3 regions of the Peribacillus sp. V2I11 genome follow, and region 3 is predicted to be linked to each of the others. Evidence: predicted binding sites of a transcription regulator. Region 3 holds the regulator's gene; each other region holds the start of a gene.

Region 1 (5,713 bases), 2.3 Mb from region 3:
GGCTGCCGTTAGCTGCTTTCATTGGGGCGACAGTCGTGGCCTTACTTGTTTATTCCTTAGCCTGGAAAAATGGAGTTCCCCCGATAAGGCTTGTGTTGATCGGGATTGGGGTGATGGCTTTAATGAAGGCACTCACTACGATGATGATGATTCTTGGCCCAGTTTATCAAGCTAGCCAGGCAAACCTTTGGATCACGGGGTCAGTGTCCAACTCCACCTGGAATAATATCGCTGTACTGGCACCATGGACGATTCTCTTCCTGTTAATCGCCTTCCTGTATGCCAGAAATATTAATTTACAGGAGCTAGGCGATGACCTTGCAACAGGGCTTGGGGGACATTTACAAAAACAACGGTTTACATTATTAATGATCAGTACGGCCTTGATTGGAGGTTCCACAGCTTTTGCTGGAGGAATTGGCTTTGTGGGATTAATGGCACCCCACATGGCCAGAAGGCTGGTTGGTTCGAGTTTTGGAGTGTTACTGCCCGCTTCAGCTTTGCTTGGCGGCATCCTGGTTATGGTGGCGGATTTGATTGGGCGGACCTTATTCTCACCTTTGGAAATACCGGCTGGTGTCTTCACAGCGAGCATCGGGGCACCATACTTCATTTATTTACTTTATAAAACGAGGAATTCGTAAATCCGGTAAATGCAGAAAGAAGCAGCCATCCTAGGGATGGCTGCTTCTTCTTTTCATTAAGCTTCTTTAGCTGCTTCGATTTCAATGGTAAGCGTGATTTGATCGCCGATCAGTACGCCGCCTGTTTCTAATGCCGCGTTATATGTAAGACCATAATCACTGCGTTTAACTTTCCCTTTTCCGCTAAATCCTGCTTTTTCATTTCCCCATGGATCTTTCCCTTGGCCTTCGAAGGTTATACTGAAAGTTTCTTCTTGTGTGATTCCATTAAGAGTCACATTTCCAGTTACATCGTATTCATCTTCATTCGTTTTCATGATTTTTGTTGATTTGAATGTTAATGTAGGATTTTTTTCTACATCAAAAAAGTCAGCGGAACGTAAGTGATTATCCCGGTCTGCATTGCGCGTGTCAATACTGGCCACATCAACGGTAAAATCGATTTCTGCAGTTGTTAGATCCAATGGGTTTGCTAGAATGCTTGCTTCGAACTTATTAAAACTCCCTTTCACTTTAGCGATCATCATATGTTTTACGGAAAATTCAATAGCACTGTGAGTCGGGTCGACTGTCCATTTTGTATTTGTCATGTTAATTCCTCCTATTATTAATCTCGAATTTATATATCTTTAATTTGAGATATCTTAACTTAATGTAATTATATGAGGTGGAAGCGATAGTGTCAACTAAAAGTTTTCCTTAATTTAGAAAACATGAAAAACCCTGTGCATTTATGGGACACAGGGTTTTTTCTTATGAAGAAGAGTAAAGCTGACTACCTTCATTAATTGGCATGTTCTTTCTCTTCTTGATTGTTCACTTTACTCGGCCAAAAAGCACGGCGGCCAAGTAGGGCGGTGATTGCAGGAACAAGGAAAGGGCGCATAATGTATGTGTCCATTAACACACCAAGAGCAGTAATGAGCCCATTGAACCAAAGTGCAACCCGGAATACGAAAGAATAATGAAGGTTAATGCGATTGCTGCAATTATCCATACAGCAATGACAACCCAACGACTGGTTTTTCCGGTCATCATCCTGCCAAGTCTGCCTAATATTGATTCGTCCAATGAAGGCACCCCGCTTTTTTAATTATTTATCCTTGGTTCATTATAATGGGGTGCTGTTGACATATATAAAAATGGGTATGCTTACTCCATAGTTCTACTAAATGATTCAAGTTGTTAATGGCATGAAAATATGATCATCGATACATAGGGGAAAAGTACTTATTTAACTAATTTCTATTAAATTTGAAGATTGAAGAGTGAAATATAGGGAATAGGGGAAAGTATGGTAGTATTATGGCTTTTATTAACAAAGGAGGGATTTTTTTGTCTGATAAATCCAAAAAAACAAATGATGAACCGAAAGAAACATTAACGAACAGGCAAGGACACCCGGTAACGAATAACCAGAGTCTTAGAACTGTAGGGAACAGAGGTCCTAGTACACTTGAGAACTATGATTTCCTGGAAAAGATCAGCCACTTCGATAGGGAGCGTATCCCTGAACGGGTTGTGCATGCCCGTGGTGCAGGTGCACATGGTTATTTCGTTCCGACCGGTAAAGCGGGGGACGAGCCGATTTCAAAATATACGCGAGCGAAGGTTTTTCAGGAAGAAGGTAAAAAAACTCCGGTATTCGTGAGATTTTCATCTGTTATTCATGGAGGGACGTCCCCGGAAACGTTACGTGATCCCAGGGGATTTGCCGTTAAATTTTATACGGAAGATGGAAACTGGGATCTTGTAGGCAATAACCTGAAAATTTTCTTTATCCGAGATGCCATGAAATTCCCGGATTTGATTCATGCCTTCAAACCGGATCCGGTCACGAATATTCAGGACGGCAGGAGGATTTTCGATTTTTGCTCGAGTTCGCCTGAAACATTCCATATGGTTACCTTTGTGTTTTCCCCATGGGGCATTCCAGCTAACTACCGCATGATGCAAGGATCAGGGGTCAATACTTATAAATGGGTGAATGAGGAAGGGAAAGCCGTGCTTGTCAAGTATCACTGGGAACCGAAACAAGGGATTAAGAACCTGACACAGCAAGAGGCAAATGAAATTCAAGCTACGAATTTCAATCATGCCACACAGGATCTATATGAAGCGATCGAACGCGGGGACTATCCTGAATGGGATCTCAACGTACAGATCATGAGTGATGATGATCATCCTGAGTTGGATTTTGATCCGCTGGATGATACGAAGATTTGGCCGAAAGATGAGTTCCCATGGCTGCATGTCGGTACGATGGTATTGAATAAAAACCCTGAAGACTATTTCACTGAAGTCGAACAGGCTGCATTCGGCACGGGTGTCCTAGTGGATGGACTGGACTTTTCTGATGACAAGATGTTACAGGGACGTACATTCTCTTATTCCGATACACAACGTCACCGTGTTGGCGCGAATTATCTGCAATTGCCGATTAATGCCCCAAAGAAACCAACAGCCACGAATCAGACCGGCGGACAGATGCAATATGAAGTTGGCAGAGGCAGCCAAAGCCCCCACATCAACTACGAACCATCAACTGTCGGCGGCTTGAAAGAAGCCAAGCAGACGGGCAAGGAGTATACACCTATGGTGGAAGGGAAACTTGTTCGTGAGACAATCGATCGCCAAAACAATACGAAACAGGCTGGTGAAACATTCCGTGAATTCGAGGATTGGGAAAAGGACGATTTAATTTCAAATTTAGTGGCGGCATTGGCTCCCGCCGACAAGCGCATTCAGGAAAAAATGATAGCACTAGCCGAAGAGGCCGATGAAGAGTATGGCCGCAGATTGAAAGAGGGACTGGCCTCGGCTTCTGAACATACGGACTCCTCAAAACCTCTGGGTGGGACGGATAACCCTGAGGACGCCGTTAGAAAAGGACATGAAGCGGATCCATATTGATTGGAATGAAAAGAAGCAAACTTTCCTTTAAAGGGGTTTGCCTCTTTTTTTTAATGGGCATAATTGTTGGATGTGTGGAATGTTCCTCTGATGATGCCTTGAAAATCAAGTGGGAAATTGATTGGCAAAAAACTTCATAATCATTTAAACTGAAACTACTCTATTTTTCTCTTATAAAGGAGATGAAAAAATGATTAAAATTCTTTCTGCCCTTTTCCTTCCTTGTCTACTTGTCATGCTATTTTCAAGAGTCACCTATAACAATGTCGTGGGCCTTGTTTTAACTGTTGCCTTGATTACAGCTTCCGCATATAAAGGTTATACGCATACAAACTTATTGATCATCGTCGATGCCTTATCCCTGACAGTGGGATTTTGGTTATCAAAAAGAATGATGAAACGTACATCCAAGAGCGCCTGACACCAAAGGTGCTTTTTTTGTACTTAAACTTGTCATTCCCCTCACTACATCATGAAGTCCATAAAACAAAAAATAGAATGGATGTTCGCTTATTGCTGGTTTGTTTTAAGGCTATTGTGGTAGAATGTGTATATAAGCTTTATTAAACCGGAATAAATAGAAGGGATATAGGCATGTCCCGTTTTCATATAAAAATATTTCAATAGGAGGCTATGCTTGGTGAAGGATAAGTTTGAGTTAGTCTCAAAATACTCTCCTCAAGGAGATCAGCCGGCAGCAATTGAAATGCTGGTCGAAGGGATTAAGGAAGGCAAGGAAATGCAGACGTTATTGGGGGCAACGGGGACAGGGAAAACGTTCACCGTTTCCAATGTGATTCAAAGAATCAATAAACCGACTCTTGTCATTGCCCACAATAAAACGTTGGCAGGGCAGCTTTACAGTGAGTTCAAAGAGTTCTTCCCTAATAATGCCGTTGAATACTTCGTTAGCTATTATGATTATTACCAGCCAGAGGCTTATGTTCCATCCACGGATACATTCATCGAAAAAGATGCAAGCATCAATGATGAAATCGATAAACTGCGTCACTCGGCAACCTCGTCTTTGTTCGAAAGGAAAGATGTCATCATCATTGCCAGTGTTTCGTGCATATATGGACTCGGTTCTCCTGAAGAGTACCGGGAGATGGTCGTTTCCCTCAGAACAGGCATGGAAATAGACCGGAATGCCTTACTGCACAGACTCGTGGATATTCAATATGAGAGGAATGACATTGCTTTCCAAAGGGGGACCTTCCGCGTTCGCGGCGACGTGGTCGAAATTTTCCCGGCCTCACGTGATGAACATTGCGTACGGGTCGAGTTTTTCGGGGATGAGATTGACCGTATCCGCGAAGTCGATGCCCTGACTGGTGAAATTACCGGTGAACGTGAACATATCGCCATTTTCCCGGCTTCCCACTTCGTAACCCGCGAAGAGAAAATGCGGATAGCCATTCAAAATATCGAAACGGAACTGGAAGAGCGATTGAAGGAATTAAGGGAAGATGAAAAACTCCTTGAAGCACAGCGTTTGGAGCAGCGGACCCGATATGATTTGGAAATGATGCGGGAGATGGGCTTTTGTTCAGGGATCGAGAACTATTCCCGCCATTTAACCCTTCGTCCCTCAGGTGCGACACCATACACTTTAATGGATTACTTTCCAGAGGACTTCCTATTGGTCGTGGATGAATCGCACGTAACCCTTTCGCAAATCCGCGGAATGTTCAATGGAGATCAGGCGCGTAAGCAAGTGCTCGTCGATCATGGCTTCCGTCTGCCGTCTGCAAAAGATAACCGACCGCTAAGATTTGAAGAATTTGAAAAAAAGGTCCATCAATCCATATTCGTTTCGGCAACTCCGGGACCATATGAACTCGAACATACGCCGGAAATGGTTCAGCAGATCATCCGTCCTACCGGATTACTGGATCCGACGGTAGAAGTGCGGCCGATTGAAGGCCAGATAGATGACTTGATCGGTGAAATACAGGAGCGCGTCAAAAAGAACGAGCGTGTGCTCATTACGACCTTGACGAAAAAGATGTCCGAAGATTTAACTGATTATTTAAAGGAAATCGGCATCAAGGTCCAATATCTTCATTCGGAAGTGAAGACCTTGGAAAGGATAGAAATCATCCGGGAACTGCGAATGGGCAAATATGATGTACTCGTTGGAATCAATCTTTTAA
Region 2 (5,713 bases), 670 kb from region 3:
TTCGGTTTTGTTGCGAAGGCGGGGATTGAAATAATTATGATGTTCCTCGTATCCTTTATATAAAAAACAATACATCGTGAAGGATTCATCGCGTTTGATTTCACTAACCTTAATATTCTCCTTGCGCAAATAGCGCCGTACCTCGGCAAGTTCGTCTTGAACCACTTTTAAAATATGTTCGACTAGCTCCGAATAGGGCCTTTTTAATTTGAACGGACAAATTTCGATGACCTTGAGATCCCGGTTTAAGACTGTAATAACCATAGGAAGGTAGATGGCTTTTTCAATCATATTTCGGTCATCTTCTGGAATGCGGGTCATCTTGACCGCTCCTTTCTAAAATAGCACGTTTTTAATATAGTATGTATACCTTGCAAAGATGAGAACATTCGTTCTATTTTTTTATCCTAATGTATTTTCAGTGTATAAGCAAGCAGTTTTGATAAATCATAAAATATTCGTTAACAAGATTATGTTTTCCGGAGATAGGGAAAGTATGAAGATATATGGATAATAATTCTTGCAATTTCAGGGGAAAGTGATATATCTAAAATAAACAGTTTTTAATAAGTTTATGCTGCTTTGATAGCAGCATGTCGAGGGAGATAATTATGGATTTGGATACTATACGTGAGTGGTTTACACTTGATCATATATCTGCACTTATTCAGCAATATCGCTCATTCGGTCCAATTCCTGGGATCTTACTGCCGATGCTGGAAGCTTTTTTGCCCTTTTTGCCCTTAGTGGTGTTCGTGCTTGCTAATGCAACGGCTTTTGGTCTCTGGTGGGGATTTTTATTTTCTTGGATTGGTGCGGTAGCGGGTTCTTTTTTAATCTTTTTGGTTATTAGAAGATATGGTCAAATGAGGTTTTTCAGATTTTTGCAAAAGCATAAGCAGGTGCAGAGGTTGATGGTTTGGGTGGAAACCCATGGATTCGGTCCTTTGTTCATATTGCTCTGCTTCCCTTTTACACCTTCGGCTATCGTTAATATCGTGGCAGGACTTTCAAAAGTCAGTCCCTTGCAATATGGACTTGCAGTAGTGGGAGGGAAAGCGGTGATGATTTTTACGATCAGCTTCGTAGGTTACGATTTAGTATCCTTAATTCATAAGCCGGTGCGTACGATCATTATCGGGATCGTCATCTTTATCCTTTGGTATGTGGGTAAAAGACTGGAGGTCCGGTTAAATAAAAGCATGAAGAGGGAAGAAGGACAATAAATTAGTATATAAATGTAGTAGGGGTTGAATTAGATGGAAAAAACAAACAGGAATTCTTTATCCGATTGGATAAAACCAGCGATGATAGCTTTTGTTATTTACATCTTAATCCGTACATTTTTCTTTTCAAGCTATGATGTTGAAGGGAAGTCGATGCAGCCGACCCTTGAAGATGGAAATAAACTTGTCGTGAATAAAATCAATTACCAGATTCATGATATCAACCGTTTTGACATTATTGTTTTTCATGCGAATTCACAAGAAGATTATGTTAAGCGAGTTATAGGGATTGCAGGTGACCGAATTCGTTATAAAGATGATTGGCTTTACGTAAATGGTGAGAAAGTGGATGAGCCTTATCTTGAGAAATTCAAGGAAGGTTTCCCAGGACAGGACTTTACGGGTGATTTTACATTAAAAGAATTGACGGACATGACCAAAGTTCCGGAGGGCAAGCTTTTTGTCATGGGTGATAATCGTCTTGAAAGTGCTGACAGCCGTCACTTTGGTTATATACCGGTTGAAAATGTTGTCGGTAAAGTGGATGTTCGATATTGGCCGGTCAAAGAATTCAATTATAAATTTACAGGTGAATGATTGTGGAAGCCCAAAAATTATGTGGGCTTTTTCTTTTTGGGAAAAACGCGAACGTACGATTGGTGTTTTTTAAAGGGAAACGGTAAAATAATAGAAAGTAAATCTAATTGGAAACAGAAACTTAGTCATAAAGACGAAAGTATTTCTGGTATGATGGATCTAGATATTATGTTATAAGGGGGAAAAAGAGATGTCACTCCGTTTTTTACTGGGAAGATCAGGTGCAGGGAAAACTTCGAATATATTGGACGAAATTCGCTCCAAATTGGCAGAAGATCCCGAAGGAAATCCAATTATCTACCTGGTTCCTGATCAGATGACGTTTCTATCTGAATATAAATTAATTAAAACACCAGGCCTTGCCGGAATGATCCGGACACAGGTTTTCAGTTTTAGCAGGCTTGCTTGGCGCGTTCTTCAGGAAACCGGGGGGATGAGCCGGCTACATTTGGACAGTGTTGGCGTTAATATGTTGATACGGAAGATCATGGATGATAAAAAGGAAGAGTTAAAGATGTTTCGTCGATCTGCTGATAAGCTGGGGTTCATTGCACAGATGGAGCTAATGCTGGCTGAGTTCAAGCAGTATTGCATCCAACCTGATGACATTCAAAACTATTTGGACGAAACCTCACAGGCCGGCAGCGGCATTCAGGATAAACTGCATGATCTTGAATTGGTCTATCAGGCTTTTGAGGATGAAATGGTTAACAAATATTTAGATTCCGAAGATTATTTCACTTTGCTGATCGAAAAAATGTCAGAGTCTTCATATATAAGGAATGCGGATATATATATCGATGGTTTTTATAGCTTGACTCCACAGGAATTATTGGTTGTGGAAGAAATGATGAAGCTGTGCAGGAGTGTAACGATCTCGCTTACGTTAGATCAGCCCTACAGACAATATGCTCCGGATGATTTGCAATTGTTCAGGCAAACAGGAAATCTTTATCATCACCTTTATCAGGCTGGATTGAGGAATGGCATACCGATTTCAGAAGATCGAATCTTAAAAGGAACGGAAAGGTTTGGAAAGAGTCCGGGGCTGAATCATCTGGAAACTTATTTTGCCATTCGTCCTGCACAAGCGTTTGAGCAGTCACCTGATGTAACGATCGCCCAGGCAGTTAACCGCAGAGCTGAGATTGAAGGTGTTGCCCGGGACATCTTGTCGCTGGTCAGACAGAAACAGCACCGTTTCCGTGATATTGCGATTTTAGTCCGTAATGGAGAAGCATACGCAGATATTTTACAAACCGTTTTTCGGGATTATCAAATTCCCTTATTCGTCGATTCCAAACGGACGATGCTGAACCATCCTCTGATTGAACTGATTCGTTCCACTTTGGAGATCATCAATGGCTATTGGCGTTATGAGCCGGTATTTCGTGCAATCAAGACCGAGCTTCTATTTCCGCTGCAAAAAAACCACGATAGGATGCGTGAACAGGTAGATAAGTTGGAAAACTATGTGCTGGCCCGTGGCATTAAAGGAAGCAGGTGGACGTCCAAAGATCGTTGGACCTATCGGCGCTTCCGCGGACTGGAACTCGAGGACCGGAACCAAACTGATAAGGAAATGCGGCTTGAGCAAGAGTTGAATGAGATGAAGCAATTATTTACCGAGCCCATCTTGAAGCTCTCAAAACGTGTTAAAAAGGCTGCTAATGGCAGGGAATTGTGTGAAGCCCTTTATCTATATCTTGAAGAATTGCATGTACCGGAAAAATTGGAAAAGCTGAAACAAGAGGCAGAAGAAGCAGGTGATTTGGTATCGGCAAGAGAGCATGAGCAAACATGGAATGCGGTTGTCGACCTATTAGACCAATTCGTTGAACTGCTGAGCGGGGAAGAGCTTTCCATGAAACAGTTTGCCTTAATCATTGAAGCTGGTCTGGAGTCTCTTGAATTTTCTTTGGTACCGCCGGCAATTGACCAAGTATTGGTCGCTAATCTAGATTTATCCCGCCTGGATGATGTGAAGACAGCTTTTGTTATCGGCCTGAACGAAGGGGTTCTGCCAGGAAAAGCTGTATCTGACGGGATATTTTCAGATAGTGATCGTGAGGTGCTGCTGGCTGGTGGACTTGATGTTGCCCCAAGTTCAAAAGTGCGCCTGCTGGATGAGGAGTTTACAGCGTACAAAGCATTTACTACGCCTGCCGAGGCCCTTTATTTATCATATCCGCTTGCCGATGAGGAAGGAAAGGCACTTTTACCCTCATCCTATTTGAAACGGGTAAGGGACGTATTGCCTAACGTTTCCGATGTGTATTATATGAACGATCCGTCCGATCTGTCTGCTGAGGAACAGGTGAAATATGCTGCAAATCATGATGTGGCCCTATCGTACCTGGCTGCCCAATTGCAGCTGAAAAAAAGGAACTATCCAATCCATTCACTATGGTGGGATGTATATAATGCCATTATTGATGATGAAATGGCCGGTCCTTCCGCAACTAAGGTTTTATCGAGCCTTTTTTATCAAAATAGGACAAAGAAATTATCTGAGGAAACAAGTAAGCAATTATACGGTGAGAGCATTCTTACAAGTGTATCCCGGATGGAAATGTTCAATAGCTGCCCGTTTTCCCATTATGCCGCACATGGCTTGAAATTGCGGGAACGGCAAATTTTCCGTTTGGATGCACCGGATATAGGCGAGATGTTCCATGGAGCGTTGAAAATGATTTCCGATTACTTAAAGGAACATGATATTCCTTGGTCTACATTGACCTCTGAACAATGCTTGGAGTTGGCCAGAATTGCTGTGGAGAGACTTGCTCCTAAACTCCAAAATCAGATTTTGTTAAGTACGAACCGCCATCACTATTTACGCAGGAAACTGGAACACGTGATTGGACGGGCCTCGATCGTATTAAGTGAACATGCAAAGGTGAGCGGTTTTGCTCCAATCGGATTAGAACTTGGATTCGGAAAAAATGGCGAGCTGCCTCCACTTTCTTTCACATTGAAAAACGGTACGAAGATGGAATTGATCGGGCGGATCGACCGCGTGGATAAAGCGGAAGAAGATGAGGGTGTCTATTTGCGTGTGCTCGATTATAAGTCGAGTGAAAAGGAGCTGAACATGAGTGAAGTATATTATGGACTCGCGCTCCAAATGTTGACATACCTTGATATCGTCGTCACCCATTCCAAGTCGCTTATTGGAAAAGAAGCGATTCCAGCCGGCGTTTTGTATTTTCATGTGCATAATCCCGTTGTCAAATCAAAGGGAATGCTCAGTTTGGATAAAATTGAAGAAGAAATTTATAAAAGTTTTAAAATGAATGGACTTGTACTGGATCATTCAAATGTCATTCAAATGATGGATACCTCGCTTGATATTGAAAATTCGGGTAAGTCGGATATCATCCCAGCTGGATTTAAAAAGGACGGATCGCTCCTGGCGGCTTCCAAGGTTGCCAGCAGGGAAGAGTTTTCGCTTCTGAATCATCATGTGCGCCGTATTTATCAGGAGGCTGGTGATCGAATGGTCGATGGTGATGTGGATATAACGCCATACAAATTAAAGGAAAAAACGCCGTGTACCTTCTGTTCCTTTAAATCTGTATGCCAATTCGACCAGTCACTGGAGGAGAACCAATTCAGGAATTTGGCACAGAAGAAACAGAATGACGTTCTTGAGCTATTAAGGGGAGAGGGGGAGAGTGATGGGTAAAACGAAAATTCCAGCTCTGCCAGGAGACGTGACTTGGACGGAAGATCAATGGAAGGCGATATGGGCTAAAGATCAGGACATTCTGGTTGCGGCCGCTGCAGGTTCAGGGAAAACAGCGGTGCTGGTCAATCGGATCATTCAAAAAGTCATTTCGGAAGAAGATCCAATCGATGTTGATGAACTGCTCGTGGTTACATTCACC
Region 3 (15,590 bases):
AGGAGAAAAATGCTCGCTTAGAAGCACAAATCAACTTACTAAAGGCAGAAAACGAACTGTTAAAAAAGATTCGTTTTGCAGAAAGGGGGATGAAGAAGTAGTTCTTCCTCCTTTCAAAAAATATATCCTATTCGTTCCGTGATTGAAAAATATCAGCTAAAACATATGGTGAAATACCTATGAAAAATAGCCGGTGTTTCAAGAAGTGGTTATTATAATTACTTCTCAGTGAAATCACAAGAAAAAAGAAATCGAAAAAATTTCAAAAATCGTAAGAAAGGGGCTCGTCAGATCAAGATGACTTTGGCGGGTCAATTTAATGTTGTCTATAATTTGAAGCGTATCCGGCGAATCATGAAGAAGTACAGCATTCTATGTCCTATTCGGAAGGCAAATCCGTACAGACGAATGATGAAAGCCACTCACGAGCACTTTGTGTGGTGCCGAATCTTTTGAATAGGGAATTCAAACAAGATGTTCCAGGTAAAGTACTACTGAATTCTTGTAGGCCCAGAATGCCATCACTATTATAGTTTTTAATCCACCTGTCTATAACTTACACCTAGTTCTTTTCCAATCAATTTACTACCCATACCTCTATGTAAGTACATTTCAATGGCTTGCATTTTAAAATCAACAGTAAAGGTTCTTCTATATTTACCCATAAAAATATCCCCTCCATAATAAACAGTACAGTACCTTTCTTTCAACTGTCTACTATAGGGGGATAATACCACAATACAGGAATCATCTTTTTTAAGCTGTCCTTAACAAAGGGTACATTTTAGAATGGGGACTTACCTTTTATACTAAAAATTTTTATTAAATATGCGTTCTTTATAATTTTCTTCAATCAGTAAATACTGTTCTGCTTTTATCTATCAATTCCAAAACAAAAACCACCTTTACTGAATCATTCATTCAGAAAAAGTGGATTAAGAAACAAAAATGAAAGATAAACCAAAATTTTATATAAAATCGGTGGAAGGATTCAGTCTTAATGGATCAACCATATCGATATTATATAAAATTTTGCATCCAATCTTCCAAGAACTTTGATATATCAAGGTTTCATGCTATCTTATTTTGTTTGTTGTTTATTCATTGCGCTCATCATTTGATTAATTTTCTTTTGGGATGGTTTCATACCCATTTGCATCATCATCATTTTCAACATCTGTTCGTTAATTGGCGGATTTTTCTTTAAGTAATCCATCATGTATTTACGAGCGATGAAAAATCCCAGCACTACTCCAGCAATCAATGCCAGTACGCCAACTAGAATGTAAACCCACATACTATTTCCTCCTTCATGTTGTCTAACATCAGTGTACTAGACCAAAGGTTATTATACAATACCCGCTACCGAAAAGTCCCCCATTTACACAAATTTTCTTTCTTTTATCGGTTTTAACCAACCGTATTTTTCATGTTCAAAATCAATTGCCAGAAAACTCGCTTCATATTTTCGAATACTTTCAAAGAATGCCGTCTCCGCTTCATAGTCTCCTTCAGCCTTAAGAGTAATGGACTCATTCTGAATGATTAAAACGGCTTTACTTGATCCGTTTGTTTTTTCTAAATAGTATTTTCCATTTTGAGTCCAATAATTCATCTTTTTTTGCAAACGTTGTTCAATAGCTAACTGCAACTGGATAATCGGGACTGTTTTGGTGACATATTCGATTTGTTTTTGCAAAATACTCTTCAGTCTGCCCCTTGCTTGAATATACTCCAAAAACAAATTGAAAAATAGCTTCTCTCTTCCATAATAATGATGGGCAAATTCATCTTCGATTAAATAAATTTGATAGGTTCTCATCAGCCAATGCCTCCTAGCTTTCCTATTTTGGTCACGAAAACATCTAACCACCAGGACCCTCTCCACTATTTTCCACTATTGATGACTTTCCCCTTTAACTGACACATTTAAACGAAATTTATTTATTCTCATTATATATTGACAAACTAAAAAGATATGTTGTTTGCTGGAGAAATTATCTTCTTTTTTTGTCGAATGGAAGATTTCCTTTAGAGTAGGAGCACATTCAATATAAAATACGATTGTTTTTGATAAAAAAACTGACACCACGCTAGTTGGTGTCAGTTCCCCATTACTATTTTTTAAGCATTTCCTTAACACGGGCAACTACATTTTCTACAGTGAAACCAAATTCCTCCATGATTTTACCGCCTGGAGCAGAAGCTCCAAAATGATTGATGGCCAATATTTCACCCTCATCACCTGCATAACGATCCCAACCAAACGGTGAAGCCACTTCGATAGCTAAACGTTTTTTCACTGCCGGATTGATTACGCTTTGTTTATATTCTTTAGATTGAGTTTCAAATCGATCCCATGATGGCATGCTGATTACCGAAACATCAATTCCTTCGTTCGCTAAAGCTTTCTGTGCTTCCACAGCCAAGTTCACTTCGGAACCAGTCGCAAGAAGTAATGCATCTGCTACTTCTTTCTTAGAAGCAGAGATGATGTAAGCCCCTTTTGAAACACCTTCATACGCAGTTTCGGAAGTGTCTTTTATTGTTGGCAACCCTTGACGAGTCAGTACAAGAGCAGTTGGTTTATTTGTTGACTCCATTGCCACTTTCCAGGCTGCTGCCGTTTCATTGCCATCAGCTGGACGGATTACCCCTAGGTTAGGCATTGCGCGCAATGATGCTAATTGTTCGATTGGCTCATGAGTCGGCCCGTCTTCCCCTACAGCAATGCTGTCATGAGTGAATACATAGTTTACAGGCAGTCCCATTAGTGCTGCCATTCTTATGGCAGGACGTAGATAATCAGAGAATACGAAGAATGTTCCTCCGTATACTTTTAATCCACCATGAAGTGCCATTCCGTTTAAAGCCGCACCCATGGCGAATTCACGTACACCGAACCAAATATTACGGCCACTGTAATTACCAGGTAATAGATCTGTCTCACCTTTGATGGCAGTATTATTAGATCCGGCTAAATCCGCAGAACCCCCAATGAAGCTAGGGACCTTTTTGGCAATCGCATTTAGTACTTCCCCACTTGAAGCACGGGAAGCTAATGTCTTACCTTCTTCATAGACCGGAATTTCCTGATCCCATTCAGCAGGCAGCTCACCTTTGATGGCCAGCTCCAATTGCTGTGCTAACTCAGGATGTGCTTCTTTGTAATTTTTGAACAATTCATTCCAAGCTTCTTCTTTTTGAGCGCCTGCATCAACAACAGCTTCATTGAAGTGTGAATACACTTCTTCAGGAACATGGAAGTCCTCTTCGAATGTCCATTTATATGCTTCTTTTGTCAATTTCAGCTCATCTGCACCAAGCGGAGCGCCGTGAACAGCAGATTTACCAGAACGATTTGGTGAACCGTAACCAATAACCGTTTTCACTTCGATTAATGTTGGGCGTGCTTCGTCGGTTTTCGCTTCTTCTATCGCATTAGCAATTTCCTGAAGATCGTTCCCATCCTCAACGCGGATATACTGCCATCCATAAGATTTGAACCGGTCTGCCACGCTTTCACTAAATGATTGACTTAAGTCGCCGTCAAGGGAAATATCATTAGAATCATATAAAACAACAAGTCTTCCGAGTTGTAGATGTCCAGCTAATGAAGCTGCTTCTGCAGAAACACCTTCCATTAAATCTCCATCTCCACAAATGCTATATGTATAATGATCGACCACATTGTAAGAATCGCGGTTATAGCTTTCAGCCAAGTGACGTTCTGCCATTGCCATTCCGACTGCCATTGCGATACCTTGTCCAAGCGGCCCGGTAGTTGCATCTACACCAGCCGTATGTCCGTATTCAGGATGTCCTGGAGTTTTACTGCCCCATTGGCGGAAGCTTTTCAAATCATCGATAGATAAGCCATAGCCCGATAAATGAAGAAGGCTGTATAACAGCATAGACCCATGACCAGCTGAAAGAACAAAGCGGTCTCTATTAAACCAATCTGGATTTTTCGGGTTATGGTTCATATATTCGGTCCATAGTTTATACGCCATTGGCGCTGCACCCATTGGCATACCTGGATGGCCAGAATTAGCCTTTTCAATTGCATCAATCGATAATGTACGAATCGTATTAATAGAAAGTGCATCTAATTTATCTAACATATCGTAAAAACATCCCTTCCTGTAATGTACCTCTTTATATTATAGTGACAAGCATAATATCACAACTAAAATCACTATTTACTGCCCCAATATTACAATTTTCTAAAAATAAGAGAAGTCCCCTATTTAGAATAAACTAAATAGGAGAATACATACATCAATGCACTCTCTTTTTACATGCTAATAGAATTCTCAATTGGAATGTCCCTTCAGAAGAATCCAAGCATTAATGTAAATTTCTTTTTTCTTTTATATTTTTTATCTTTTGAGGAGTGACGTCATTACCTTCTGGATCCACGACTTTCACATGCTCCAACGTATCGGACATGGACTTTCTGAATGTTTCCAAATACTCACTTCTCAATTGGGTTTGCTCTTTCGCCTCAACTTCCGTCAAACCTTCAGCCTTTGCCTTTTTAGAAAGTTCATTAATACGGGCTATTTTTTCTTTTGATAACATAATTTCGCTCCTTCATAATCTGCGGATACTGTCATGGTATTAAAAAAAAAGCGAAATTACAAGTTCTATGATTTACTTTCCTTTGTATTCATTTGATGTTCGAGAAAACGCCTGTTCACAGTAGCCTTAGATACATTGTATCCAAAGCCCCTTAATGTGGCTGCGATTTCTGAGAATGTCAATCCATTGGCCCGAAGTTTAATAATTTCTTCAATAGGAATCTCCATACGGTCCCTTCCAGTGGAGTTCCTTTGATTCTGAAGGTTTTTTTGAGGACGGTACCCTTTTTCAACGGCTCTTATCATCCCGCGCTTTATTTTAAGATTATGTAGTTTCCTTTGATATTCTTCTACAATACCGACTATCTGGATGACCATGGCATCCGAATCCGATAACTCAAGCTCTCCATCGTGTGAGAGCGTATAAATTTTCACATCTTCTTTAAGGATGAAATGGAAAAGGGCTATTTTGGCATTCCCTCTTCCCAGTCTTGTTTCGTCCTGGATTAATAGTACTTCAGCTTCTTTGGTTTTAAATAGTTCGAGCATGTCAAAAATTCCATCCCGATTCAACTCATAACCACTTGCCTGTTCTTTTATAATGGAAACAACTTCCACATCCATCTTTTCCGCCAATTTGACTAATTCATCTTCCTGCCTTGCCAATGATGTTTCCTGTGACTCTTTTTCTGTGCTGACCCTACAATAGATTACCGCCTTCATAATACCCTACCTTCACTACTTACTGCTCACTGGCCAAATTCTGGACAAGTTCTTCCTCTTTAACCGGTATGACGATGACTTGACCAGTTTTAATAGAATCCGCCCTGACTCCATTATGCTCTTCTATCCAACCAATGAATTCTTTTTTTGTCAAATTTGCTTCTTCATACTCTTCGGCAATTCCCCATAGGGTGTCACCTTCACTTACTTCTATAGAAAGGAAATCTTTTTTTTGATCATTGTTCAATGTACAAGAGAATAAAATTGAAAAGATGAATACTGATCCCGCTAATAGAATCGTATAAATATAATTTTTGTATAATTTTTTCATAATTATCCCTCCAAAGCGAATGTTCGTTCGTATGTTATGGTTAAATTATAATACGAACATTTGTTTCAGTCAACAACTAAATTCGAACTTATGTTTGTATAGAGTTGGGGGCCATGCTATAATGTAGCAAAGAACATTGGGGAAGAGGTGCACTAATGACTAAACTATCAAAACGGCAGCAAGATATTCTTGATTTCATTAAAGAAGAGGTCCGCCAAAAAGGGTATCCACCTTCCGTAAGGGAGATTGGCGAAGCTGTGGGACTTGCATCAAGTTCAACAGTACACGGACATTTATCCCGCCTGGAAAGTAAGGGCCTGATTAGACGTGACCCGACCAAGCCAAGGGCCATTGAAATAATGAATTCGGAGGAAGCGAACAGTATTCCCAAAGCCAATGTCGTGAACGTGCCGTTACTTGGAAAGGTAACAGCGGGCATGCCTATAACGGCCATTGAGAACATAGAAGAATACTTTCCGCTTCCTGAAAGCATGGTTCCACATGATGACCATGTATTCATGCTGGAAATCATGGGTGAAAGTATGATCGAAGCAGGAATTCATGATGGGGATTATGTCATCGTGAAACAACAAAGCAGTGCCAATAATGGAGATATCGTCGTGGCCATGACGGAAGATGATGAAGCCACTGTAAAACGATTCTTTAAGGAACCGGATTACATAAGGCTTCAGCCTGAGAACTCAAATATGGAACCAATTATTTTACGAGATGTTTCGATACTTGGAAAAGTAATCGGCTTATATAGGCAAATACACTAAAAGCGCTAACCGCGCTTTTTTTGTTTGTTTAATTTATGTCCCAAATTCTCTCAATATGCATATGGAAGAGTAGATTTTGAGATATTTTTTAATAGAATCAAGTTTTCATGGAATATTAACATCCTTTATAACGGATGAAAGGTATACTATCGCCTGTCTTGATATATGTACTTTTAAAAAAACTATTTCAAATAAAAAAGGAGAGCGGTAAAATACCGCTCCCAGTTAAAATTCATTTCACTCTTAATCTTTGGTTCACTTTAATTAGGTTAGATCGACCAAGTCATTCCACTGTTGAATCTGCACTTGTGTAGAACCATATGCCTTTGCAAGCCCAGAGACTGAATCCCCCTTTTTGACAATATGATAAACCTCTTCGGTGCTTGCATCATATTTAGTTAAATCACTTGTTTCAATTAGGCTCACCAGTTTTTCTATATATTTCGGGTCCGAGGCGTAACCCGCATCGAATATTGCTTTGAGTGCTTTTTTGTAATCTTTTTCTCCAATGACAGCTGTATAGAGACTTCTATTCCACGAAGTTCCCTTTACATATAGATTGGCAAGATCTCGAAGACTTACTTCCCAAGTTGGGTATTTTCTAAATTTGTTCCATACTTGAACGGGCACACCGTTGACATATTCCATTGTTTGAATAATGACAGACTCGCCCTTAAAGTCACCTTTTGTACCAAATATATTTTTCCCTTGATTTGCTAATAAGCTTGTCCCATATCCACTCTCCAAGCAAGCTTGTGCAATGACAACAGAAGGTAAAATTTTAAATTCCTTTTGAATTTTCTGGGCATAAGGAGCAATATGCTTAATAAACTTTTCCTTGCTCATTAGAACCTCCAATTATTAGAATCACTTTATTTTTTCACTGTTTATCTTTATTCTTATCGTATTCTAAAATATGGGAAAGGTTACAGCTTGTCCAACAAAAAATGTTCGGAAAAGTGGCTCGCTCCGCGTTTTATTAAAACCATTCTCCCCTTCCAAACAGGAAAGCCGTCAATCGATATAATATAGATTTATGGATTTTATTTTGATAACCTTTCAATAAATAATTTTTAAATATGTATTCATATATTATGGTATAAAACCTTGATAAATAGTAAAAATTAATTTTAAAAACTTTCATGTTAAGGTGGTGAAATTATGGACTTCCCAACCATCCATACAAACTTTTGGGATGCAGTGATAGCCATTCCTACCATCATGATTCTTACTCAACTTATAAAGGTCATGTTTCATGTTCCTCCTAAATTCATCCCAAGCATCGCTTTAGGTCTTGGCTTATTCATTTCCATTTTCATAAGCCATCGTCATCATTTGGTTGCAGGAATTTTCATGGGCTGGTTTTATGGCTATGCAAGCATAGGCAATTATGCTGCACTCAAGACTGGTATTTTGTCTTATAGAGAATCGTATCAAAAGGCGGATTAAATCTATACAGGTTGTCACTCGTTGCAATTCATCAATCTTTTTTATTGCCAGGAGACTTGACTTGCTTATATCCCCATATAACGCCCGTAAATTTAACACCTAAAATGGCTGTTTCCTTTTGCTGAATCGCCATCATCCTAGTTAACCATACCATTTCACAGCTCCATCTCATTTCATCAAAAATACCCTCTCAATTAAGAGAAGGCCTTTCACTATTTCTCAATATAGACTGAACGAATCAGCGTCCGGGTTCTTTCAGTACCATTCACATTTTTTTCCTTGACATCAATTGTTACATTATAAACACCTGACTTAGGTACTTCTGGAAGGGCACCAGTAAAATTTTCGGTATCCATTACCTTAATGGAGCTTTTTTCACTAATTTCATTACCGTTTTCATCTAATAGATGAACCAAAAATGTTGTGCTGATTGGCCTTTTTTTATCATTCATTGGGTTCTTTATTAAAAATTTTGCATCTTTTTGCTTAACTTTACCGGCCATACTTAAAGTAATGGGATTCTTTTCGTTGAATTGTGCTGTGAACAAGAAGGCGTCTTTTGGCGATTTAGTCTTCATTCGCACTTTCCAGTCCCCAATTTCAAGGTTATTTCTATTGAATGATTGGATGGTTGCGCCATTAAAAAAGGAAATTTCATTCTTGACTGAATGAACTTTTAAGGAAGGTAAATACTTTTTATTGGATGGAGAAATTAATTCAACCTCAACATCATTTGAGGCTGTATATATGGTTATATTACATGGGGCGGCTTCATTTACATGGAAATTTTTTTCAATCCAGACATTTTGTTTCAGGACATCACCCAGAACGGTTTGAGCGAGTGCGGTTGTGATGACATCATCTTCTACTCGTTCTTTATAGTTGACATTAAATTCAGGAACCCCAGCGATGGAAGTGCTTCTTAAATAGGGTTCAATTCTTGAAAATACAGCTGAACCAACTCGAATATTGTCGTGATCAAAGTTGGGATCCGTAAATAAATGTGTTGCGTAGGGTATTTTTGTACTCCATACATTCACAAGACCATCATTTTCTCCATATGAAGATAAGTATTGTCCACCCATTGATAAAGCTGAAAGAACCGGGCCTCTGTTCATACCTGCTACAGTGAAATACATGTTTTTACGTGAGTTAACATGGTTATCTGTGACAGAACGAAATTCCGCCATTTTACCAACTTGTAATGAATAAGTTCCATCATCTTTTTGACCTAATAAGGAACCAAGCCAGCCCGCATACCAGCTATAAGCCAAATCAGCTAGGTAAGAACCATGATGAGGGGAAGCTAAAGTGATGACCCTTCCAACATATTGGTGTGCTCCATAGTGTACTAGAGCCGCTTGGGTGTCTGGCCCTCCTTTGCTGTGAGCTATAATATTTACTTTTTCGCCCCCGAAATGGTTACTGATTTCTGAAAGCATTTGAGCTAAAAGCCTTCCATTAGCATATTGGCTCACTGATCCATTTCCAGCTGAATCATGAAGCTGAACAAAAACAGTTTGGTAGCCTGCTTCATACGCCTTGGTATACATATCATTAACACCATGATATTCCGTTTCACCGTACCAGCTGGTTGAACTGCTGTTTTTCCCTTGAACAAACACGATCGGTGGTTTCTCTGTGTCAAGATTGGGAGGAATACTTCCAAGAAACCAATCCCCTGGACTGAAAGTTTCGGAGGGCGGCTTCAATTTTCCTGCAGAGGAAATGTCTGGCTTAGCCATAAATAATATGGTTAGAATGAGGACAAGAAAAACGACATAATTGATTACATTCCTTTTCAATTGTTATCTCCTCCAATATCCTGTGGTATTTTTTCGAACTCATCCTATTATCAATGCCCTCCTTCCCAGGCCTTCCATAGCCTTCATTAGTATATATTTGTACTTTTGCATACCATTACCTGCTATCTTCATAAAGATGGGAGAAAAAAACTAGAAGAAGTTCATCAAAAATGGAGATAAAGTATGAAGACTCGCCTTCAATTCATTTATGGATGCATCTTTTCCTTTTATGAAGATGTACTTACGGAGGAAATCCTTAAATCGAATCCTTCAAGTTCACGAAAAAAAGAACAAGCCCTTATCCTGCAAAGGATAGAGGGCTTGTTCATCAATATTAACTTTTCCTTCGAATTTGCCATTGTCCATTTGCTCCTATTCATGGTGTTTTCAGTCCGGCCTATACATTAAGTAAATAAATTTTTTTCACGGCAATCGGCTGTCATTCATGAGGATCCCAATATCAATCGTCTATTTTATACAAAATATCAGCATGCTCCAATTGGGGGTTGCAGCTGTCCCTTTTTTAAAGAACGTGAGAAGTTTGGATTTTTTCTCCTTTAAGCACTCCCCCCACCTCCTCCTACATACCCGAATTTTCCCCTGAGAACAGGATCAATACCTTCCGATTGTACAATTTGACAACACCGTCGTGTACGATAATATCCTCAATGCCTCCTACTGCAACTTCAAAAGAATTAATTTCCCTTTCCACTTTTTTCATCTTCTTTCCATCATTACTTGAATCTTGTCCCGTGGAAGTTAGGAATGTATTGATTAGACTTTACATTCCGAATGGCCAATCTGATGAAGAAACGCTGGTACACTTGACTTTCAACTACATTTGAAGTGTAGATGAGGATCAAAAAAAATGATATCGTCGATCGAGAATCCTACACATTCAGCAAATAAATAAGCCTTATCGATTCGCAAAGGAATCTTATATTGCTCATAGTCAATGTAAGTCCTCTTGGCCATCTTCAGCACTTTAGCCATTTCATCTTGAGTTAATCCTTTATACTTCCTAGCTTGTTTAAGTGTGAACTTAACGTTTGTCATATCTTGTCACCACCTGTCTTAAAAAATAATATCACACTTGAAGTATAGTTACCAACAATTTTTCGCAAAATTCACTCACTTTAAGTTTACTCACTTTCACTCATAGTGTATATTCAAGTAAGAGGTGAAGAAATATGCACATTGGTGAACGGATTAAAATGTTAAGAAAAGAAAGAAAAATGACACAAGAAGATTTGGCAAATATATTAAAAGTGGCCCCAACGGCAGTATCAGCTTGGGAATCCGGACGGAATAAACCTTTAATGGATAAATTGAGCATGATGTCGACATGCTTTGAAATACCGCTATCCCACCTCATTGAAGGAGCACCTATAGATAGAAATAATCCTGGAATGGAATTTCTAAATGAAAAGAATGTAAGATTAATTGGTGTCTACGGAAATATCCCTGCTGGAGAGCCTAATTTTACCAACGAATATATAGAAGCCTATATGCCGACATTAAATTCGATGCTAAAATCGAATAAAGAATATTTTTTCCTAAAAGTGATTGGCAATAGCATGAACAAAGAATTCAGAGACGGATCATTGATTCTCGTTGAAAAAACAACCTACGTCGAAAACGGAAAAATTGGTGTGGTTTTAGTAAATGGTTACGATGCTACGGTCAAAAAAGTGAATATCAATAAAGAAAACATCACACTCACTCCTTGCAGCACGGATCCTTTTTATGAAGAAAAAACCTATAACATCAAAAATGATAGAGTCCGAATTTTAGGAAAAGTAGTTCAAGCCATTAAAATATACGATTAATATCCATCTCGAGGGTTTCTTTACGGAAATGAAAATAAATGAATAATGAGCAATAATACATAGATTCAATTCTACATATTTAGGTACAAGCCATCATTGTTTCTTTTTAGTATTGTTCTCTTAGATTACTTATGAAATTGAGTGAATGTATTTGGTAACTATGCGTCCTAGGACGCTTTTTCCAGTAAATTTTCCTTACATGCAGAAAGAATAAAATTGTCTATATTAGGCAATCAAATTATCATAATTTTTATTATTGGGTTCACAACCTCATATAAAATCTTATAATGGAATGATAAGCATTTGCCTCTGTAGCTCTAGAAGGGAAGAGCGCCGGATAATATTGTAGCCACCGGGTCGCAAGGTAAGGGTTTCAGAAGCACCGAAAAGCAAATAAGCTGAGGCATGTGGAATCCCAGCCGGTGAAAATCCGTTGGAAAGCGTGTTCTCCCTCATCCTATGCTTACGAAAGGAGTGCGGGTTCGAAGCTCGTCAGAGGCTTGTTTCCTGATAAACTGTAATTATATATAATGCCAGAAAGTGACTCCCATTTACACAAAGTCCACTTTTTCCTACTGTGCAAATTTATTATTTTCCCTTTGTGTGGACTGGCATCTATGTTAGTTCTTAAATCTTTTCCCCGTATATCAGTTTTAAGAATTAGATTTTAATATTAGAGGCTAATAATATTTTGGTCATAATATTCCCATTCCTTCCGCTATTTTCGAATCGGGACGGTAGAATGTATATCATTATTTCATTACATGCATATTCCTGAACCAAGAAAAGCCCCTCTCTTTTTGAGAAGGGCTTCCTGAGTGGTGTGCTTTCTGGAAGTGATGAATAATTTAACTAGTCAATTATTTATTCATTTCACCCGCAATTTCTGGTTTACTGTAATGGTGTACTGACTGTCAAGACCGTTCCAATCTTTAATTTGCTGAACCGTACTCCCATAAGCAATGCTTAAGGAATATACGGTATCCCCACTAACGACAGTGTGGTATACAGCTGTACTTTTCTTTGTAAGATTGAAGCATTTAACTAAACCGTTAACATGTCCGCGAGCCAGTGATTCGATAAAGGATGCCGTTTTCAATTTGGATGCGTCATTGACATTATCGATAAATCCATTTTCAGTAAGGAGTGCAGGCATGTCCGTTTCACGGAGCACATGTAAATCTCCTGTTTTTTGTCCTCTGTCTTGGATGTTAATAAGCTTCATGACCTCTGAATGAATATGATCTTGATACGTTTTCGTTATCTGGTTAGTGGACGTATAAATGTAATCCTCGTACCCAGTTCCGCCGCCAGCATTAATGTGGATGGAGAGATAAAAGTCAGCTCCCCACGCGTTCGCTGCATTTGTTCGATCGTTTAAGGAAGGGTACGTATCTTGGGTCCTGCTCATTTTTACAGAAACGTTATTATATTCTATTAATAAAATGTCTTTAATCCGAGTTGCAATGGATAAAGTTAAATCCTTTTCTCTCAATCCATTCCCCACCGAGCCTGGATCCATACCGCCATGGCCGGGATCAATAAATACTTTTACCATTTCTATCACCTCTATTAATCTTATGTTACGTATTAACAAATGCTTGTACACATAACTATCGGATTAAAGAAATTTCAAAATAATATAGAATTCTTCTTCTCGGCTGCCGTTCCCAAAAAAAATACACCCCTAAAGGTGTTTATGGCAAATTATATATTATGACATTCGCCCAATGGACGAGAATTTTTCGAAAAAAGCTTTCTTCCATTTTCCCACTTCGGTATCAGAGCATAAACAAAGTGATGGAAGGAGATAGAGAGATTTTAAAAAAGTCAACATCAACAAAAAGCTTTTCATTTATTGGTTATTGTTTGTTTTATTTATTACTTCTGCACAATCTTCGATTGAGTCAATCACTATAGTTGGTTCTGATAATTACGGAAAATGTCCATTTTTTTCAGCGACAATGTGTTTGCTGTTTCTTGACAGACAATGGAAGTAATTCCAATTGATTCTCAAGTCGTTTTCTTCGAAGTTCCTCTGGCATCATTCGGTTTTCCTGTCCACCAGAAATGACAAATACAAGTATTTCAGGAAAAGTATCAGTTTGATGGATTTGATTCACGGTTTTTTCCACAAAATTAACTTCATTGAATTGTTTATGTGGAGATAAGGAATCAAACATCTTGAACATCTTATTAATGGCTTTAACTGCCTTGCCTTGATATTCATCAAGACTAATATCTTCGGGGTACTGGATTCTAAAAAAACGATTCCCGCTACTTCATTTGGGTAAAGTCGGGGGTATAAATTAGCATATAATCCACATAGCGATGTCCACCAATAAATATGGAGGTTCAAACCCTACGATTGTTAATGCTTCACGTAAAGTGTTAACAATACTTTTCCCGTCTTAGCTTTCCTTCGGTTTATCACTGCCAGCAACACCAAAACGATTTTAGGAAAATACTGATGAGGATTCCGAAATTGCCGGTAGGATTTTCATCCACCCCTCTATCGGTCCCGAACCACCGTTAATTAAAACTATATTAGGTTTGCCGTTTCCACTAATATTATATTGTAACGTCCCTTTTGGTGTTTCCAGTTTATATTTTTCTATTTTCAATGTCTGCACACCTCACTTTGTTTACATTGCTTTACGTGTGTATCAAGTTTTTGGTTTCATTTATTGAGGATTCAGCCAAATGCTAAATGTATTCTTTGAATACGAAAGTTATAGAAAAACTGGACACTTACCCCATAGATAAGGTGAACTTATATTCCTAAACATTGAACGGGATTTTAAAAGGAGAGGTCGTATGATGAATGGATATGGTAAATTTGAACAATTGGTTAAAAAGTTAGATCAAGGAAACAAGCTAATTCGCGCATGGGAATTAAAAGGCGGAATTTCTGCACAGGTGACAGGACTTGAAATATTACAATCGTCAGGGCGGATCATTAAAATGATCGTTCGTCAGCATTGTGATAATGACTTGAAACGGAATCCAGATATTGCAGCAGATGAACACAAGCTCTTAGGGATATTGAAAGCTGCCGGTTTACCTGTACCGATGCCATATTACTTCGAGCAATCCTGCGAGATTTTTTCCAAGCCATGCATACTTATCGAGTTTATTGAGGGTAAGTCAGAATTCACCCCCTCAAATCTTAATGATCATATCTTACAATTGGCAATCAATCTATCAAAAATCCATCATGTTGATTGTGCAAATCCATCTTTATCATTTCTGCCTAAACTAGAAAATAGATATGTCGAGATGTTAAATAATAAAGATAGGGTAATCCTGGACGAAACATTAAATCTGAGCGCGATTAGAGATTTGTTAAAATATTCCATTCCGTTATGTTCCATCAATAAAGAAGTGATCCTTCATGGTGATTATTGGCCAGGAAATATATTATGGAAAGAGGATAAACTAGTTTCCATAATTGATTGGGAAGACTCAGGCTTAGGGGACCCTTTGGCTGACCTTGCCAATAGTCAACTCGAAATTTCATATCATTATGGAATGCAAGCGATGAATGACTTCACCAATCAATATAAATCCATGATGCCGGAGGTGAATTTTACAAACTTACCTTTCTGGCAATTATTTGCCGCATTACGGTTATCTACATTTCCTGAATGGGGCTTGGAAAAAAGCAAGGAAAATAACTGGCGGATAAGACACAAGTCATTTGTTCGTCAAGCGATTAACCGAATTCGTTTAAATTAATGTTTATTCAATTTTTTTAAAATGAGTGAAAGTTCTGATATGCCCGTGAATTTTTGATAAAGGCATTTATACCAGTCCCTTTATCAATTATTTTCATAAACTAATAATGACTTTCAAAAAAAAGCCAGGAGGTGTTTAAATGTATAATAAGCCCTGGGGGCATCCGAAAGGCGGTCAATGTCCACCACAATATTGCCCACCTCACAGAATGCCCACTCAGTATAATCCACCTCAAATCTCCCCAACAAAGCAATATGTTAAAACTAATGTCATTAACACTGTGATTCCGGTTTTTCACCCGACACATACAACTACCGTGAATAAACACTTCAACACATATATACCGCATACCC

Evidence for each region. Region 3 encodes LexA, which represses DNA repair genes until DNA is damaged. Its sites were predicted from a motif close to CGAACATATGTTCG; they were not measured.
Region 1: uvrB (excinuclease ABC subunit UvrB) is a predicted target of LexA. The motif match lies at 4,053-4,066, and genes of this name have one in related genera.
Region 2: addB (helicase-exonuclease AddAB subunit AddB) is a predicted target of LexA. The motif match lies at 1,872-1,885, and genes of this name have one in related genera.

The regions. Positions count from the first base shown of each region.
Region 1 is NZ_JAUSYW010000001.1:2,649,607-2,655,319, forward strand. It holds gene QFZ73_RS12745 (FecCD family ABC transporter permease) at 1-644, shown strand, start outside; gene QFZ73_RS12750 (YceI family protein) at 701-1,234, opposite strand; gene QFZ73_RS12755 (MMPL family transporter) at 1,429-1,641, opposite strand; gene QFZ73_RS12760 (catalase) at 1,980-3,557, shown strand; gene QFZ73_RS12765 (CsbA family protein) at 3,748-3,978, shown strand; gene uvrB (excinuclease ABC subunit UvrB) at 4,198-5,713, shown strand, end outside.
Region 2 is NZ_JAUSYW010000001.1:1,059,679-1,065,391, reverse strand. It holds gene QFZ73_RS05150 (YhjD family protein) at 1-321, opposite strand, end outside; gene QFZ73_RS05145 (TVP38/TMEM64 family protein) at 612-1,226, shown strand; gene lepB (signal peptidase I) at 1,260-1,823, shown strand; gene addB (helicase-exonuclease AddAB subunit AddB) at 2,014-5,511, shown strand; gene addA (helicase-exonuclease AddAB subunit AddA) at 5,504-5,713, shown strand, end outside.
Region 3 is NZ_JAUSYW010000001.1:389,015-404,604, forward strand. It holds partial or broken gene QFZ73_RS01810 (HTH domain-containing protein) at 1-497, shown strand, start outside; partial or broken gene QFZ73_RS01815 (transposase) at 500-665, opposite strand; gene QFZ73_RS01820 (YneF family protein) at 1,082-1,297, opposite strand; gene sirA (sporulation inhibitor of replication protein SirA) at 1,382-1,822, opposite strand; gene tkt (transketolase) at 2,118-4,124, opposite strand; gene QFZ73_RS01835 (DUF896 domain-containing protein) at 4,351-4,584, opposite strand; gene QFZ73_RS01840 (YneB family resolvase-like protein) at 4,650-5,306, opposite strand; gene yneA (cell division suppressor protein YneA) at 5,326-5,637, opposite strand; gene lexA (transcriptional repressor LexA) at 5,793-6,416, shown strand; gene QFZ73_RS01855 (glucosaminidase domain-containing protein) at 6,681-7,262, opposite strand; gene QFZ73_RS01860 (hypothetical protein) at 7,578-7,865, shown strand; gene QFZ73_RS01865 (hypothetical protein) at 7,897-8,019, opposite strand; gene QFZ73_RS01870 (esterase/lipase family protein) at 8,078-9,610, opposite strand; gene QFZ73_RS01875 (hypothetical protein) at 9,854-10,078, shown strand; gene QFZ73_RS01880 (hypothetical protein) at 10,251-10,391, opposite strand; gene QFZ73_RS01885 (helix-turn-helix transcriptional regulator) at 10,502-10,726, opposite strand; gene QFZ73_RS01890 (LexA family protein) at 10,861-11,499, shown strand; gene QFZ73_RS01895 (N-acetylmuramoyl-L-alanine amidase family protein) at 12,368-13,057, opposite strand; gene QFZ73_RS01900 (hypothetical protein) at 13,455-13,682, opposite strand; gene QFZ73_RS01905 (hypothetical protein) at 13,956-14,123, opposite strand; gene QFZ73_RS01910 (aminoglycoside phosphotransferase family protein) at 14,317-15,237, shown strand; gene QFZ73_RS01915 (CotD family spore coat protein) at 15,446-15,590, shown strand, end outside.